2 linked regions of the Caldimonas brevitalea genome follow. Each later gene encodes a partner of the first gene's protein in a complex. Links are inferred from orthologs where the notes say so. Each region holds a gene or a part of one and is shown in the gene's direction. Other genes may lie near its edges.

Region 1 (7,434 bases):
AGTCGACCATGACTGACATCGTCATCGTGTCCGCCGCGCGCACCGCGGTCGGCAAGTTTGGAGGCACGCTGTCCAAGACCCCGGCGGCAGAGCTGGGCGCCATCGTCATCGCCGAGGTGCTCAAGCGCGCCGGGCTGCAGGGCGATCAGGTCAGCGAGGTGATCATGGGCCAGGTGCTGACCGCCGGCGTGGGCCAGAACCCAGCCCGGCAAGCGGTGATCAAGGCCGGCTTGCCGAACAGCGTGCCGGCGATGACCATCAACAAGGTGTGTGGTTCGGGCCTGAAGGCCGTGATGCTCGCCGTGCAGGCGATCCGCGACGGCGACGCCGAGATCGTCGTCGCCGGCGGCCAGGAAAACATGAGCCTGGCGCCGCACGTCCTGCTCGGCTCGCGCGACGGCCAGCGCATGGGCGACTGGAAGATGACGGACTCGATGATCACCGACGGCCTGTGGGACGTGTACAACCAGTACCACATGGGCATCACCGCCGAGAACGTCGCCAAGCAATACGACATCACACGCCAGGCGCAAGACGAGCTGGCCCTGGCGTCGCAGCAGAAGGCGGCGGCGGCTCAGGAGTCAGGCCGCTTCAAGGACGAGATCGTGCCGGTCTCGATCCCGCAGAAAAAGGGCGACCCGGTGGTGTTCGCCGCCGACGAGTTCATCAATCGCAAGACCAATGCCGAGGCGCTGGGCGGCTTGCGCGCGGCGTTCGACAAGGCAGGCACGGTGACGGCCGGCAATGCGTCCGGCATCAACGACGGTGCGGCCGCGGTGGTGGTGATGAGCGCGGCCAAGGCGCAATCACTGGGCTTGAAGCCGCTGGCCCGGATTGCCTCCTATGCCAGCGCCGGGCTCGATCCGGCCTACATGGGCATGGGCCCGGTGCCGGCGTCGCGCAAGGCGCTCGAGCGCGCGGGCTGGAAGCCCGCCGATCTCGACCTGCTCGAGATCAACGAAGCCTTTGCGGCGCAGGCCTGCGCGGTGCACAAGGAAATGGGCTGGGACACCAGCAAGGTCAACGTGAACGGGGGCGCCATCGCGATTGGCCACCCGATCGGCGCGTCCGGCTGTCGCATCCTGGTGACGCTGCTGCACGAGATGCAGAAGCGCGACGCCCGCAAAGGCATTGCTTCGTTGTGCATCGGCGGCGGCATGGGTGTTGCGTTGACGGTCGAGCGCTGAGTTTCCTTCTCCGCCGCCGGAGGGGAGGGTGAACACCGCTGGACCCCGCCGCTGTTTACCACGACGCTCCATGGCGGCACGACGAACTCAAGTAGGAGCAGAACATGACTCAGAAAATTGCGTACGTCACGGGCGGCATGGGCGGTATCGGCACCTCGATCTGCCAGCGCCTGGCGCGCGATGGCTTCAAGGTGATCGCCGGCTGCGGGCCGAGCCGCGACTATGTGAAGTGGCTGGATCAGCAGAAGGAACTGGGCTACACCTTCTATGCCTCGGTCGGCAATGTCGCCGACTGGGACTCGACCGTCGCCGCCTTCACCAAGGCGAAGACCGAGCATGGGGTCATCGACGTGCTGGTCAACAATGCCGGCATCACGCGTGACCGCATGTTCCTGAAGATGAGCCGCGAAGACTGGGACGCGGTGATCGACACCAACCTGAACAGCATGTTCAACGTCACCAAGCAGGTGGTCGGCGACATGGTCGAAAAGGGCTGGGGCCGCATCATCCAGATCTCGTCGGTGAACGGCGAGAAGGGCCAGGCCGGCCAGACCAACTACTCGGCGGCCAAGGCGGGCATGCACGGCTTCACGATGGCATTGGCGCAGGAACTGGCGAGCAAGGGCGTGACGGTGAACACCGTCAGCCCGGGCTATATCGGGACCGACATGGTGCGCGCGATCAAGCCCGACGTGCTCGACAAGATCGTCGCGACCATCCCGGTCAAGCGCCTGGGTACACCCGACGAGATTGCCTCCATCGTGTCGTGGGTGGCGTCGGAAGAGGCCGGTTTCGCGACCGGGGCCGATTTCTCGATCAACGGCGGGCTGCACATGGGGTGAGCCCGGTCGCTGCGGGGGCGGCATCGTTGCCGCCCGCCGCCCCCGGGTGATGTCGCGGGGCTCAACGCCCGCCGAGCAACGCCTTCAAGGCGGGCCAAACGTTGTCCAGCATGACAACCTGCGCCTTTTCGTTCGGGTGGATGCGGTCGTCCTGGAACATCGCCAGTGGTTCAGGGATGTCGGCGACGCCTTTCAGGAAAAACGGCACCAGGGCCGCGCGGCGCTCCTCGGCCACTTTCTCGAAGATGGCGGCAAAGCTGGCACCGTAGGCCTTGCCGTAGTTGGGCGGCAGCTGGATGCCGACGATCAGCACCTTGGCGCCGGCGGCTTGCGCCGCCTCGGTCATGGCGCGCAGGTTGGCCTCGGACATCTGGATCGGCAAGCCGCGCAGCGCGTCGTTGCCGCCCAGCTCGATCACCACATGCGAGGGCCGATGCTGCTTCAGCAAGGCCGGCAAACGCGAGCGCCCGCCGGAGGTGGTGTCGCCGCTGATACTGGCGTTGATCACCGTTGCCGGCACTTTTTGCGCGCTCAGGCGTTGCGTCAGCAAGGCCACCCAGCCGGTGCCGCGCTTCAGTCCGTACTCGGCCGACAGGCTGTCGCCCACGACGAGGATCTTGGCCGGTGCGCTGCCGGCCGCGCGGGCCGGGAGATGTCCCAGCGCCGCGCAGGCGAGGGCAAGCGCGATACAGTCGCGACGTCTTCTGCTTTCCAACACCATGAGTGAACCCATCATCGTTGTGGATCGTGTCACCAAACAGGTGCACGATTCCTCGGGCGTGCTGACGATTCTGCACGAGATCGATTTCTCGCTGGCGCCGAGGGAGTCGGTCGCCATCGTCGGCGCCTCCGGCTCGGGCAAGTCCACGCTGCTGGGCATCATCGCCGGCCTCGACACGCCCACCCGAGGCACCGTGCGGCTGGCCGGACGCGACTTGTTCAGCGTCGACGAAGACGCCCGGGCCGCGCTGCGCGCCGCCAAGGTGGGCTTCGTGTTCCAGAGCTTCCAGCTGATGGGCAACCTCACCGCGCTGGAAAACGTGATGCTGCCGCTCGAACTGCAAGGCCGCAGCGACGCGCGCAAGGCCGCCACCGAGATGTTGCGGCGGGTCGGCCTGGGCGAGCGCCTGGGTCACTACCCGCGGGTGCTGTCGGGCGGCGAGCAGCAACGGGTGGCGCTGGCCCGGGCGTTTGTGGTCGAGCCGGCCGTGTTGCTGGCCGACGAGCCCACCGGCAGCCTCGACTTCGCGACCGGCGAAAAGGTGATGGAGCTGATGTTCGACCTGAACCGCGAGCGCGGCACCACCCTGGTGCTGGTGACACACGACCGCGGCATCGCCGGCCGCTGCGACCGGCAGATCCGCATCGAGGCCGGCCGGGTCGCGGCTACCATCGCGGCATGACCGAAGGTGCTCGCACCACGGTGCGCAGCCCGGAGCTTACTCAATGACCGCCAAGATTTTGTTCGGCTTTCACGCCGTGACCGTGCGCCTGAAGACGGCGCCCCAGACCATCCACGAGGTCTACGTCGATGCCTCGCGGCGCGACCAGCGCATGCGCCAGTTCGCCGCCCGGGCCGAGGAGGCGGGCGTGCGGCTGGTGGAGAGCGACGACGAGCGTTTGCACAAGCTGTGCGGCAGCCAGCGCCACCAGGGGGTGGTCGCCAAGGTCGAGCCGGTGCCGCACATCAAGTCGCTCGACGACTTGCTCGACGCCGTGACCGAGCCGCCTTTGTTGCTGGTGCTCGACGGCGTGACCGACCCGCACAACCTCGGCGCCTGCCTGCGGGTGGCCGACGGCGCGGGCGCACATGCTGTGATTGCGCCGAAGGATCATGCGGCCGGCATCAACGCGACCGTCGCCAAGGTCGCCAGCGGTGCAGCCGAGACGATGCCGTACTTCATGGTGACCAACCTCGCGCGCACGCTCAACGAGCTGAAGGAGCGCAACATCTGGGTGGTCGGCACCTCCGACGATGCGCCCAAGACTTTGTATGAAGTCGAGCTGAAGGGGCCGCTGGCGTTGGTTTTGGGTGCCGAGGGCACCGGCATGCGGCAGCTGACGCGCAAGACCTGCGACGAGCTGGTGCAGCTGCCGATGCGTGGCGCCGTCGAGAGCCTCAACGTCTCGGTGGCCAGTGGCATCTGTCTCTACGAAGCGCTGCGCCAGCGCGGCTGAGGCCATGACGATCACGAACGCTGACCTCGACACCGCCCGCGAGTGGATCGCGCAGGCGCGGCGCTTGTGCGTGTCGACCGGTGCCGGCATGTCCGCGGAAAGCGGCGTGCCCACCTTCCGGGACGCGCTGGGCGGGATGTGGGCTCGGTTCGATCCACAGCAGTTGGCCACCGAAGCCGGCTACCGCGCCGACCCGCAACTGGTCTGGGACTGGTATGCCTCCCGTCGTGAAGGCGTGGCCCAGGCACAGCCGAATGGCGGGCATGTGGCACTGGCCGAGTGGCAGCGGCGACATCCCGGGCGCATGACGCTGATCACGCAGAACGTCGATGATCTGCACCAGCGTGCCGGCAGCGATGACGTGGTGTGCCTCCATGGCGGCCTGTTCGTCGACCGCTGGCTCGACCCCTGCCCACGCTGGAAAGGCGGCCAGCCGCCCTGCGACACGAGCACCGCGACGCCCGGGCGGCCGCCGCATTGCGAGACCTGCGGCAACCGGGTGCGGCCCGGCGTGGTCTGGTTCGGCGAGGCCCTGCCGGGGCAGGCGTTGCAGGCGGCCGAAGATGCGGCGAACGACTGCGACGTGATGCTGGTGGTCGGGACCTCGGGCGCCGTCTACCCAGCGGCCGGCTTGCCGCTGTTGGCCCGGCAGGCGGGCGCCAAGGTGGTGGTGCTGAACCCGCAGCCCAGCGAACTGGACGACACCGCCCATCTGGTGCTGCGCGACACGGCCGCACACGGCTTGCCCCTGCTGTTGACCTGAGCCGCTCGGGCAGCGAGGGCGCTCGGTGCCCGTCGGGCCGGCCCGCTACACTGCCATCTCTGTCTGTCCCATCGACGCTGGCGCTGCCGCGGCGGCGCAGCACACCACCATGCCCGTCATCGAAGTCAAGCACCCCCTCGTCAAACACAAAGTCGGTCTGATGCGCGAGGTCGACATCTCGACCAAGAAGTTCCGGGAGCTGACGGCCGAGGTGGCGCGTCTGCTGGCCTACGAGGCCACCGCCGACTTTCCGCTCGAGAAGACCACCATCGAGTGCTGGAGCGGGCCGACCGAGGTCGACCAGATCCGCGGCAAGAAGGTCACGGTGGTCCCCATCCTGCGCGCCGGCCTGGGCATGCTCGACGGCGTGCTCGACATGATCCCCAACGCCAAGATCAGCGTGGTCGGGTTGTCGCGTAACCACGACACGCTGCAGCCCGAGCACTATTTCGAGAACTTCGTCGGTGATCTCGCGGCGCGCACCGCGCTCATCATCGACCCGATGCTCGCCACCGCGGGCTCGATGATTGCGACGGTCGACCTGCTCAAACGCAAGGGCTGCCAGGACATCCGCGCGCTGGTGCTGGTGGCCGCGCCCGAGGGGGTGCAGGCCCTCGACCGGGCGCACCCCGAGGTGCGCTGCTGGACCGCCGCGGTGGATCATCATCTGAACGAGAACGGCTACATCATCCCGGGGCTGGGCGATGCGGGCGACAAGATCTTCGGCACCAAGCAGGAGTGAGGAGGCGAACAATGATGAAGCACCGTACCACCGTGGCGAGCCTGGTGACGCTGATCGCGCTCGCCGGCTGCACCCAGGAGCAGCAGAACCAGTGGCGCCGCGACATTCAGAACTGGACCGGGACCAACGGTGTACTCGAGGTCTATGCCGGTGACAAACTGGTCCGTCGTTTCCTGAAGATCGACAAGATGAGCACCGCGATGGGCACCACCGACAACGTGCCGAGGTCGTACCGGTTCGGCTACGGCGTGCTGGACGAAAACCTCAACGGGCAGGTCGACGACGGCGAGAAGCGGGTGTACTTCGAGATCGGCGACTTCGCCACCAACTACGTGTTCTACGAAAGCCCGCGCTGATACGGCACGACGCGCCTCACGTCAAACCGCTGTCACGCCAGCGCGCCACACTGCCGGTTTCTCACCAGAACGAGGAACCATGGTGTTCAAGTCGAAGCTGCAGATCGTCTCGCTGGTCGCCGCCGTCGCACTCGCCGCCTGCGGCGGCGGTGACGACGACAACGCCGGCGAGGGCGGCAACCAGCCCCTGCCGGAGCAGCCGGCCGCCTCGCGCCCGCTCGTGATCGGCCACCGGGGTGCCAGCGGCTACCTGCCGGAGCACACGCTCGAAGCGTATGCGCGTGCCATCGAGATGGGCGCGGACTACATCGAACCCGACCTCGTGTCGACGCGCGACGGCAGGTTGATTGCCCGCCACGAGCCCAACATCACTGCGACCACCGACGTCGCCAGCCGCCCTGAGTTCGCCGATCGCAAGCGCAAGCGTGTCGTCGACGGCGTCGAAGAGGAAGGCTATTTCGCGTCCGACTTCACGCTCGACGAGATCCGCACGCTGCGCGCGAAGCAGCCGATGGCCGATCGCGATCAGCGCTACAACGGTCAGTTCCAGATCCCCACCTTCGAAGAGGTGCTGAAGCTGGCCCAGGACAAGGGCCGCGAGACAGGCCGCACGATCGGCGTGTACCCCGAGACCAAACACCCGACTTATCACCAGGCGCTCGGGCTGCCGCTCGAAGACAAGCTGCTGAAGGCCTTGACCGATGCCGGCTGGAACCGCGCCGACGCGCCGGTGTTCATCCAATCGTTCGAGCAGGCCAACCTGAAGGCGCTGCGGCAAAAGACGCAGGTCAAGCTGGTGCAGCTGGTGGACGCGAACGACCAGAACCCCGACACCGGCGAGATGGACCTGACCGCGCCCTACGACCGCCCCTATGACTGGACCGCGGCCGGCCGCAAGGGTCCGGCCGACACCTACGCCTACCTGCTGACGGAGCGCGGACTGGACGAAGTCAAGACCTATGCCGACGGCATCGGCCCGTGGAAGCGCTATCTCGTCAAGGTGCGCGCCAAGCTGGACGAGAACGGCCAGCGCATCGATGTCAACGGCGATGGTGTGGTCAACGAAGCGGACTTCGAGGCCGTGCCGGACGACAGCATCGTGAAGGCCGCACATGCGCGCGGGCTGGTGGTGCACGCGTACACCTTCCGCAATGAAGCCAAACGTTTGGCAGGCAGTTACGGCAACGATCCCGGACAGGAGTACCGGCAGTTCTTCAGCCTGGGACTGGACGGGGTGTTCAGCGACTTCCCCGACACCGCGGTGCGGGCCCGTGATGCCTTCGTGGCGTCGCGCCCCTGAGCTGGGTCGTGGCTCCGATGTTCTCTGCTCTGGATACTGGGGTTAACCTGGGTAACCAATACACAC
Region 2 (7,546 bases), 1.8 Mb from region 1 along the record:
TCGGCGCCGGGCTCGATTCGAGCGAGCGCGGCCATCCGCCGGAGAAGTTCGCGCGCGTGTTTGCGCGTTGCCGCGAACTGGGGCTGCGGCTGGTGGCGCATGCCGGTGAAGAGGGCCCGCCCGAATACATCTGGAACGCGCTCGACGTGCTCAAGGTCGAGCGCATCGACCACGGCGTGCGCTGCCTGGGAGACCCGGCGCTGGTGCAGCGCCTGGCGCGGGAGCACATCCCGCTGACGGTGTGCCCGCTGTCGAATGTGAAGCTGTGCGTGTTCGACCAGCTGGGTGCGCACAATCTGGGAGAATTGCTGTCCGCCGGACTGGCCGCCACCGTCAATTCCGACGACCCGGCCTATTTCGGCGGCTACCTCAACCAGAACTACCTCGAGACCTTCGCGGCCTTGCCGCTCGACGCGGGCCACGCCTACACGCTGGCCCGCAACAGTTTCGAGGCGAGCTTCGCCGACCAGGCCGACAAGGCGCGCTGGATCGAGCGGCTCGACGCCACCTTCGAGCAATTCCGGTAGACGTAGCCACGCCACGAGAGAGCAGGCCGCCGCGCCCCAGGCGGCCTGCGTCGACCCACGGGGCCATGTAGAGGACCACCATGTTCAAAAACCTCAGGCACGCCGTGAAGGGGCTGTGCCTTGCGGCCGCGCTGAGCGTCGGCCTCATCCCTGTGGCGCCTGCGGCGCCTGCGGCGTCGGCCCAGGGCAACGCCAAGCCGCCGCTCAAGGTCGGCTTCGTGTTCGTGAGCCCGGTCGGCGAGGCCGGCTGGAGTTACCAGCACAACCATGGCCGGCTGGAGATGGAGCAGCGTCTCGCCGGCCGGGTGGCCACCACGATGGTCGAGAACGTCGCCGAAGGCCCCGAGTCCGAGCGTGTGATCCGCGACCTGGCGCAGCAGGGCCACGGGCTGATCTTCACCACCAGCTTCGGCTACATGGACCCGACACTGAAGGTGGCGGCCGAGTTCCCGCGCGTGACCTTCGAGCACATGGGCGGCTACAAATGGGCCCCCAACGTCGCCACCTACAACGCGCGCTTCTACGAGGGCCGCTACCTGGCCGGCATCGTTGCCGGCCGCATGAGCAAGCGGGGCACGGCCGGCTATGTCGCCGGTTTCCCGGTGCCGGAGGTGGTGCAGGGGATCAACGCCTTCACGTTGGGCATGCGGTCGGTGAACCCCAAGGCCCGGGTGCGGGTGGTGTGGCTCAACAACTGGTTCGACCCCGCACGCGAGCGCGACGCGGCCTTGACGTTGATCCGCCAGGGGGCGGACGTGATCACGCACCACAGCGCGTCGCCGGCGGCGGTGCAGGCGGCCGAGGAGCAGGGCGTGATGAGCATTCCGTACCACAGCGACATGCGGCAGCACGCGCCCCGGGGGCAGCTGACGGCGGTCACCCACCATTGGGGCGACTTCTACACCCGCATCGCACAAGACGTCCTCGATGGCCGCTGGGCGGCCCGACCCGCCTGGGGCGGCCTGAAGGACGGCATGGTGCGACTGGCGCCCTTCAGCCGGCGGGTGCCGGCCGATACGGTCAAGCTGGTGCAGGCCCGTGCGGCAGCGATCTCGTCGGGCGCCTTCCACCCCTTCTCGGGCCGCATCGTCGACAACCAGGGCCGCCAGCGGCAGGCCGCGGGAGTGCTCGATGAAGCGGGCATCGCGACGATGGACTATTACGTCGAGGGTGTGGTGGGTTCCTTCCCCCGCCAGCCCTGACGGACGCGCCCGCCTCAGCCGAGTTCGAGCGCCTCGTGCAGGCGGGCCGCATGCGGCCCGAAGGCATAGGCGTCCATGCCCAGCGCGCCGAGGGTCACCGCGTCGTGCAGGCGCACCGGCGCATGGGCTCGGCCGCCGGCACCGGCCGGGACATAAAAGGGCAGCCAGTGCTCGTCGGTCGGGTGCATCAGCGCCGCGTGCGGCGCTTGCCGGCGGTAGTCGAACAAGGCGTCCCAGTCGCGCGCCTGGCCCCGCTCGTACACCCAGTGCCGGAACGCCGCCGATTCGGGCCGCTCGGGCCCGCCTTCTCCGGCACCCCACGACAGCAGGCGCAGGTTGTGCGTGATGCTGCCGGTGCCGAGCACCAGCACGCCCGTCTCGGCCAGCGGCGCCAGGGCCGCGCCGATCGCGAACTGCGCGTCGGGCGCGGCGTCGGCCACCAGAGACAGCGGCAAGACCGGCACCTCGGGCTCGGGCCACAGGTGCATCAGCGCGGTCCAGATGCCGTGGTCGAGGCCGCCGGCGTCCTGCACCTCCACGCCGACACCGGCCGCGGTCAGGCAGCGTGCGACCTCCGCCGCCAGCGCCGGGGCACCGGGGGCGTCGTAGCGCAGCCGGTAGAGCGCGTCGGAGAAACCGCCGAAGTCGTGCACCGTGTGGTGCCGGGGCGCTGCCAGCAACACCGGCCGGCGTGCCGCGGTGTGGGCCGACACGGCGAGGATCGCGCGCGGGCAGCCGAAACTGGCGTCGAGCGTGCGGCCGAGCCGTGTAAAGAAGGCGCCGGTCGCGCCGGGTTCGAGCGCGATCATCGGCGAGCCGTGCGAGACGAACAACGGGGGGAGGGTGTGGGCGGTCGACATGGTGCAACCATTGCAGCACGCAGGGCCGCACGCGCCATTGCAGCGTCTTGAACGCAGCGTTCAAACGCCCGTGGCGCCGGCCTCGCCACGCCGGGCAGGCCGCAAAGCCCCGGCCCTGGCGGCCGGCGCGTGCATGCGCTACCGTGGGCCCCTGTTGCGATTCCGTACGCCGTCCCCTTCATGTTCACTCCGTCGACCCTCCTGCTCGCCTGGCGTCAGACGCTGCGCGACTTCCGCAGCGGCGAGCTGCGCCTGCTGATCGTGGCCGTGATGCTGGCGGTCGCCGCCTTGACCGCGGTGGGCTTTTTTGCCGACCGGCTGAAGACCGGGCTGGCGCGCGACGCCGGCCAGCTGTTGGGCGGCGACGCGCTGGTGGCCACCGATACACCCACCCCGGCGGCCTTCGTCGAACGGGCGCGCCAGCAGCGGCTCGACACCGCCCACTCGGTGTCTTTCCCCAGCATGGCGCGCGCGCCGGACGAGCGCGGCGGTGCCAGCCGGCTGGTGGCGGTCAAGGCGGTCAGCGCGGGCTATCCGTTGCGCGGGCGGCTGGAAGTGGCCGATGCGGTGGGGGCCGCCGCCCAGGCGGTGCGCAACGGCCCGGCGCGCGGCACCGTGTGGGTCGATGCCGGCGTGCTCGACGCCTTGCAGCTGCGGCTGGGTGACCCCTTGCTGCTGGGCGACGCCCGCTTGCGCATCGCCAAGGTGATCCTGATCGAACCTGACCGTGGCGCCGGGTTCATGAGCTTTTCGCCGCGCGTGATGCTGCACCAGGACGACCTGCCAGCGACGGGCTTGATCCAGCCGGCCAGCCGCGTCACCTATCGTTTGGCCGTGGCGGCGCGCGACGGCGGGCGGCGCGGCGACGTCCAGGCTTTCGTCCAGTGGGCCGAAGCCGAGATCAAGACCGGCAAGCTGCGCGGCGTGCGCGTCGAGTCGCTCGAATCGGGCCGCCCGGAAATGCGCCAAACGCTCGACCGTGCCGAGAAATTCCTCAACCTGGTGGCGCTGCTGGCCGCGCTGCTCGCCGCGGTGGCCGTGGCCATCGCCTCGCGCGACTTCGCCAACCGACACCTCGACGAATGCGCGATGCTGCGGGTGCTCGGCCAGGCGCAGCGCACCATCGCCGCCAGCTACGCGCTCGAATTCTTCGCGGTGGGCCTGTTCGCCAGCGCCCTGGGCATTGCGCTCGGCTATGCGGTCCACCACGGTTTTGTGGTGCTGTTCGCCGGCCTGGTCGAAACCGCCTTGCCGCCGCCCGGCGTCTGGCCGGCCTTGTTCGGGCTGGGGGTCGGCTTGACGCTGCTGTTCGGCTTCGGTTTGCCGCCGGTGCTGCAGCTGTCGCGGGTGCCGCCGCTGCGCGTGATCCGGCGCGACGTCGGCGAACCCAAGGCCGCCTCCGTGCTGGTGCTGGCCGCGGGCGCGCTGGGCTTCGCCGGGCTGTTGCTGGCGGCTTCGTCCGACTGGCTGCTGGGCCTGATCGCGGTGGGTGGCTTTGCGGCCGCGGTGCTGGTCTTCGCGCTGCTGGCCTGGGTGGCGGTGCATGTGCTGCGCCGGGCGGTGCCCGAGGCGCGGGCGCCGCGTTGGCTGGTGCTGGCGACACGCCAGGTGTGCGCACGGCCGGCGTTTGCGGTGCTGCAGGTGTCGGCGCTGTCGGTCGGCTTGTTGGCGCTGGTGCTGCTGGTGCTGCTGCGCACCGACCTGATCGGCAGCTGGCGGGCGGCGACACCGCCCGACGCGCCGGACCGCTTCGTGATCAACATCCAGCCCGACCAGGGCGAAGACTTCCGCCGGCACTTGCAGCAGGCCGGCGTGGCCCGCTACGACTGGTATCCGATGATCCGCGGCCGGCTGGTGGCGATCAACGGGCGCGACATCTCGGCCGGCGACTTTCAGGAAGACCGCGCCAAACGCCTGGTGGACCGCGAGTTCAACCTCAGCCATGCGGCCGAGATGCCGCCGCACAACGAACTCGCTGGCGGCCGCTGGGTGCCCGAGGAGGCCGACGGCCTGAGCGTGGAAGCCGGCCTGGCCGAGACGCTGGGCCTGAAACTCGGCGACCGGCTGCGCTTCGACATCGCCGGCCACCTCAGCGAGGCGCGCATCACCAGCTTGCGCACCGTCGACTGGGCGTCGATGCGCGTCAACTTTTTCGTGATGTTCCCGCAGGCGCAGCTGCCCGATCTGCCCTCGACCTACATCGCCGCCTTCAAGGCGCCGGCGGCGCCGGGGTTCGACGCTGCCCTGAGCCGGCAGTTTCCCAACATCACCAACGTCGACGTGTCGGCCTCGATCGGCCAGGTGCAGCGGGTGCTCGACCAGGTGATCCGGGCAGTGGAGTTTTTGTTCGGCTTCACGCTCGCCGCCGGCCTGGTGGTGCTGTTCGCGGCCGTCGTCGCCACCCGCGAGCAGCGCACCCGCGAGTTCGCCATCATGCGGGCGATGGGCGCCGGCAGTGTCCTGCTCGGGCGGGTGCAGCGTGCCGAGTTGCTCGGCGTCGGCGCGCTCGCCGGCCTGCTGGCCTCGGCCGCGGCGGTCGGCGTTGGCTGGGGCCTGGCCCGCTACGTGTTCGATTTCAGCTGGAGCGCCTCGCCGTGGGTGCCGCTTGCCGGCACCGCCGCAGGGGCCGTGCTGGCGCTGGCGGCCGGGTGGTGGGGGCTGCGCGAGGTGTTGCGCCGACCGGTGGTCGAGACGCTGCGCAAGGCGGCGGCCTGAGGGCGGCGGCCGAGCGGTTGGATCTGCGCAGCGGCCGCGTGTTTTGCGCTGCAGACCGTGCTGCAGTTGCCGATCGCCGCCCGCCCGTGCCGATATTTCCATCCGGCCCCTACAGTTATTCACCGACTGCACCGATAAGGAGCCAACGGGCGTGGCGCCTCCTGTTTTTCGTGGATGCCACCCCGGGGACCGCTGCTAGACTGCGCCGACACTTCTCCTCGATCTGATTGTGGACTTAGCGACTGCCTCCTTCCTCGTGGATCTGCGCAAGCTCCAGCTGGAGCAGGCGCTCACGTTGTTGCAGCAGGGGCGCTATCCGCTGCCGCCGCGGGTCGAAGGCAACGGCGAAGCCTGGCTGCAGGCGGTGCTCGACGGTTTGTGCGACTTGTCGCTGCGCGACGCCCTGACCGGGCTGACCAACCGCCGCCACTTCCGGGCGGTGCTCGAACGCGAGATCGACCGGGTCGCGCGCACCGGCGAATCGGCCTTGCTGTTGATCCTCGACATCGACCATTTCAAGCGCATCAACGACACCTACGGCCATGAGTCGGGCGACCAGGTGATCCAGGCCGTCGGCGTGCGGCTGAGCGACAGCGTGCGCCCGATGGACACGGTGGCGCGCTACGGCGGCGAAGAGTTCGCGATCATGTTGCCCAACTGCCAGCCGACCTTCGGCTCCGCGGTGGCCGAGCGGGTGCGCGTCGCCATCGAGGCGCAGCCGGTGAAGCTGACCTCGGGCCACGAGGTGCACATCACGGCCAGCGTCGGCGGCGCCTATGCGCCGCAGTGGGTGCGGTCGTCGGCGTCGCTCTGGATGGAGCGGGCCGATCTGCAGCTCTATTGCGCCAAGACGGAGGGGCGCAACCGGGTCTGCCTCGAGCAGGCCGCGATCAGCAGCGTCAGTGCGGAAGAAAAAGGCATGCTGTTCGGCCTCGGGGCCCACCACAGCGACGCACAGGATGCGAGCGATGAATGAAGCCATGAAGACCCCTTCCGAGGCGCGCGCTGCCAGCGGTGGCAAGAACGCCTGGGTGCTCGCGGTCACCAGCGGCAAGGGCGGTGTCGGCAAGACCTTCGTCTCGGCCAACCTGGCCGCCGGGCTGGCCAAGCGCGGCCACCGGGTGCTGGTGCTCGACGCCGACCTGGGCCTGGCCAACCTGGACGTGGTGCTCAACCTGTTCCCCAAGATCACGCTGCACGACGTGTTCACCGGCAAGGCGCAGCTCGAAGAGGCCATCCTGGTCGCGCCCGGCGGCTTCTCGGTGCTGCTGGCGGGCTCGGGCCTGGTCGAATATTCGCGTCTCACGCCCGAGGTGCGCGACAAGTTCCAGGCCGTGCTGGCCACGCTCGTGCCGCGCTACGACTATGTCGTGCTCGACACCGGCGCCGGCATCTCCGACGTCGTGCTGTATGCCGTGTCGCTGGCCGACGAGGTGCTGGTGGTGGCGACGCCCGAGCCCACCTCGATGACCGACGCCTACGCCACCATCAAGGTGCTGGCCACGCAACAACGCCGGCGCACGCTGCGGCTGGTCGTCAACCAGGTGGCCAAGCCCGGCGACGGCAAGATCATCGCGCAGCAACTGCAAAACGTGGTCGACCGGTTCGTCTCGACGCCGCAAGGCGAGAGCGTGCGGCTGTCCCTGCTGGGCGACATCCCGAGCGACCCGTCGGTGCGCGAGGCGGTGCAGCGCCGCCAGCTGTTGCTCGAAAGCTTGCCGGGCTCGGCCGCGGCACGGGCCATCCAGGCGGTGGCCGCGCGGGTCGACACGCCCGACGAACGCGGCTGACGAACGCGGCTGACCGCGGCCGCTGCCGGTCTCAGGTGCCGGCCGCTTCCTACAATCCCGGGAAAACGACTCTTGGGAGCCTGCCATGACCGCTGCTGACCGTGACGACGACTTCGGCGCCCGCTTGCGCCGCAACCGCCTGACGCGCCGCGACACGCTGTGGCTGTTCGGCGCCGCCACCTCCGGCCTGGCCTTTTTGTCGGGCTGCGCCACCTCACCGGTGACCGGCGAGAGCATCGTGGTCGGCCTCAGCGAAGCCCAGGAGCGCGAGGTCGACCAGCAGCAATCGCCGCATCAGTTCTCGCAGGACCTCGGCCGCGTGCAGGACGGCGAGGTGAACGACTATGTCGGCGAGGTCGGGCAACGCCTGCACGGCCGCTCGCACCGGCCCCAGATGCCGTATTCCTACCGCGTGCTCAACGCCAACTACGTCAATGCCTACACCTTCCCGG

Evidence for each region. Proteins that work in one complex are often made in the same cells at the same time.
Region 2: the proteins of AAW51_RS14470 (region 1) and AAW51_RS06730 are in contact, whole or in part, in a cryo-EM structure (PDB 9GE8), measured with the Escherichia coli proteins. The link is inferred for Caldimonas brevitalea from one-to-one orthologs.

What each region holds. Positions count from the first base shown.
Region 1 is NZ_CP011371.1:3,363,167-3,370,600, reverse strand. Bases 1,610-4,590 are described here. They hold AAW51_RS14470 (ABC transporter ATP-binding protein), read left to right. Parts: upstream 1,610-2,748; coding sequence 2,749-3,432; downstream 3,433-4,590. Other genes in these bases: AAW51_RS14460 (SIR2 family NAD-dependent protein deacylase), read left to right, coding at 4,212-4,590; rlmB (23S rRNA (guanosine(2251)-2'-O)-methyltransferase RlmB), read left to right, coding at 3,476-4,207; AAW51_RS14475 (arylesterase), read right to left, coding at 2,091-2,765; phbB (acetoacetyl-CoA reductase), read left to right, coding at 1,610-2,029. Outside these bases: AAW51_RS14485 (acetyl-CoA C-acetyltransferase), read left to right, coding at 9-1,187; more of phbB, read left to right, coding at 1,292-1,609; more of AAW51_RS14460, read left to right, coding at 4,591-4,970; upp (uracil phosphoribosyltransferase), read left to right, coding at 5,080-5,712; AAW51_RS14450 (hypothetical protein), read left to right, coding at 5,727-6,068; AAW51_RS14445 (glycerophosphodiester phosphodiesterase), read left to right, coding at 6,148-7,368.
Region 2 is NZ_CP011371.1:1,537,879-1,545,424, forward strand. What follows is about bases 2,444-5,536. They hold AAW51_RS06730 (ABC transporter permease), read left to right. Parts: upstream 2,444-2,769; coding sequence 2,770-5,304; downstream 5,305-5,536. Other genes in these bases: AAW51_RS06725 (dioxygenase family protein), read right to left, coding at 2,444-2,589. Outside these bases: AAW51_RS06715 (adenosine deaminase), read left to right, coding at 1-527; AAW51_RS06720 (BMP family ABC transporter substrate-binding protein), read left to right, coding at 608-1,729; more of AAW51_RS06725, read right to left, coding at 1,744-2,443; AAW51_RS06735 (GGDEF domain-containing protein), read left to right, coding at 5,561-6,280; AAW51_RS06740 (MinD/ParA family protein), read left to right, coding at 6,285-7,094; AAW51_RS06745 (M48 family metalloprotease), read left to right, coding at 7,180-7,546.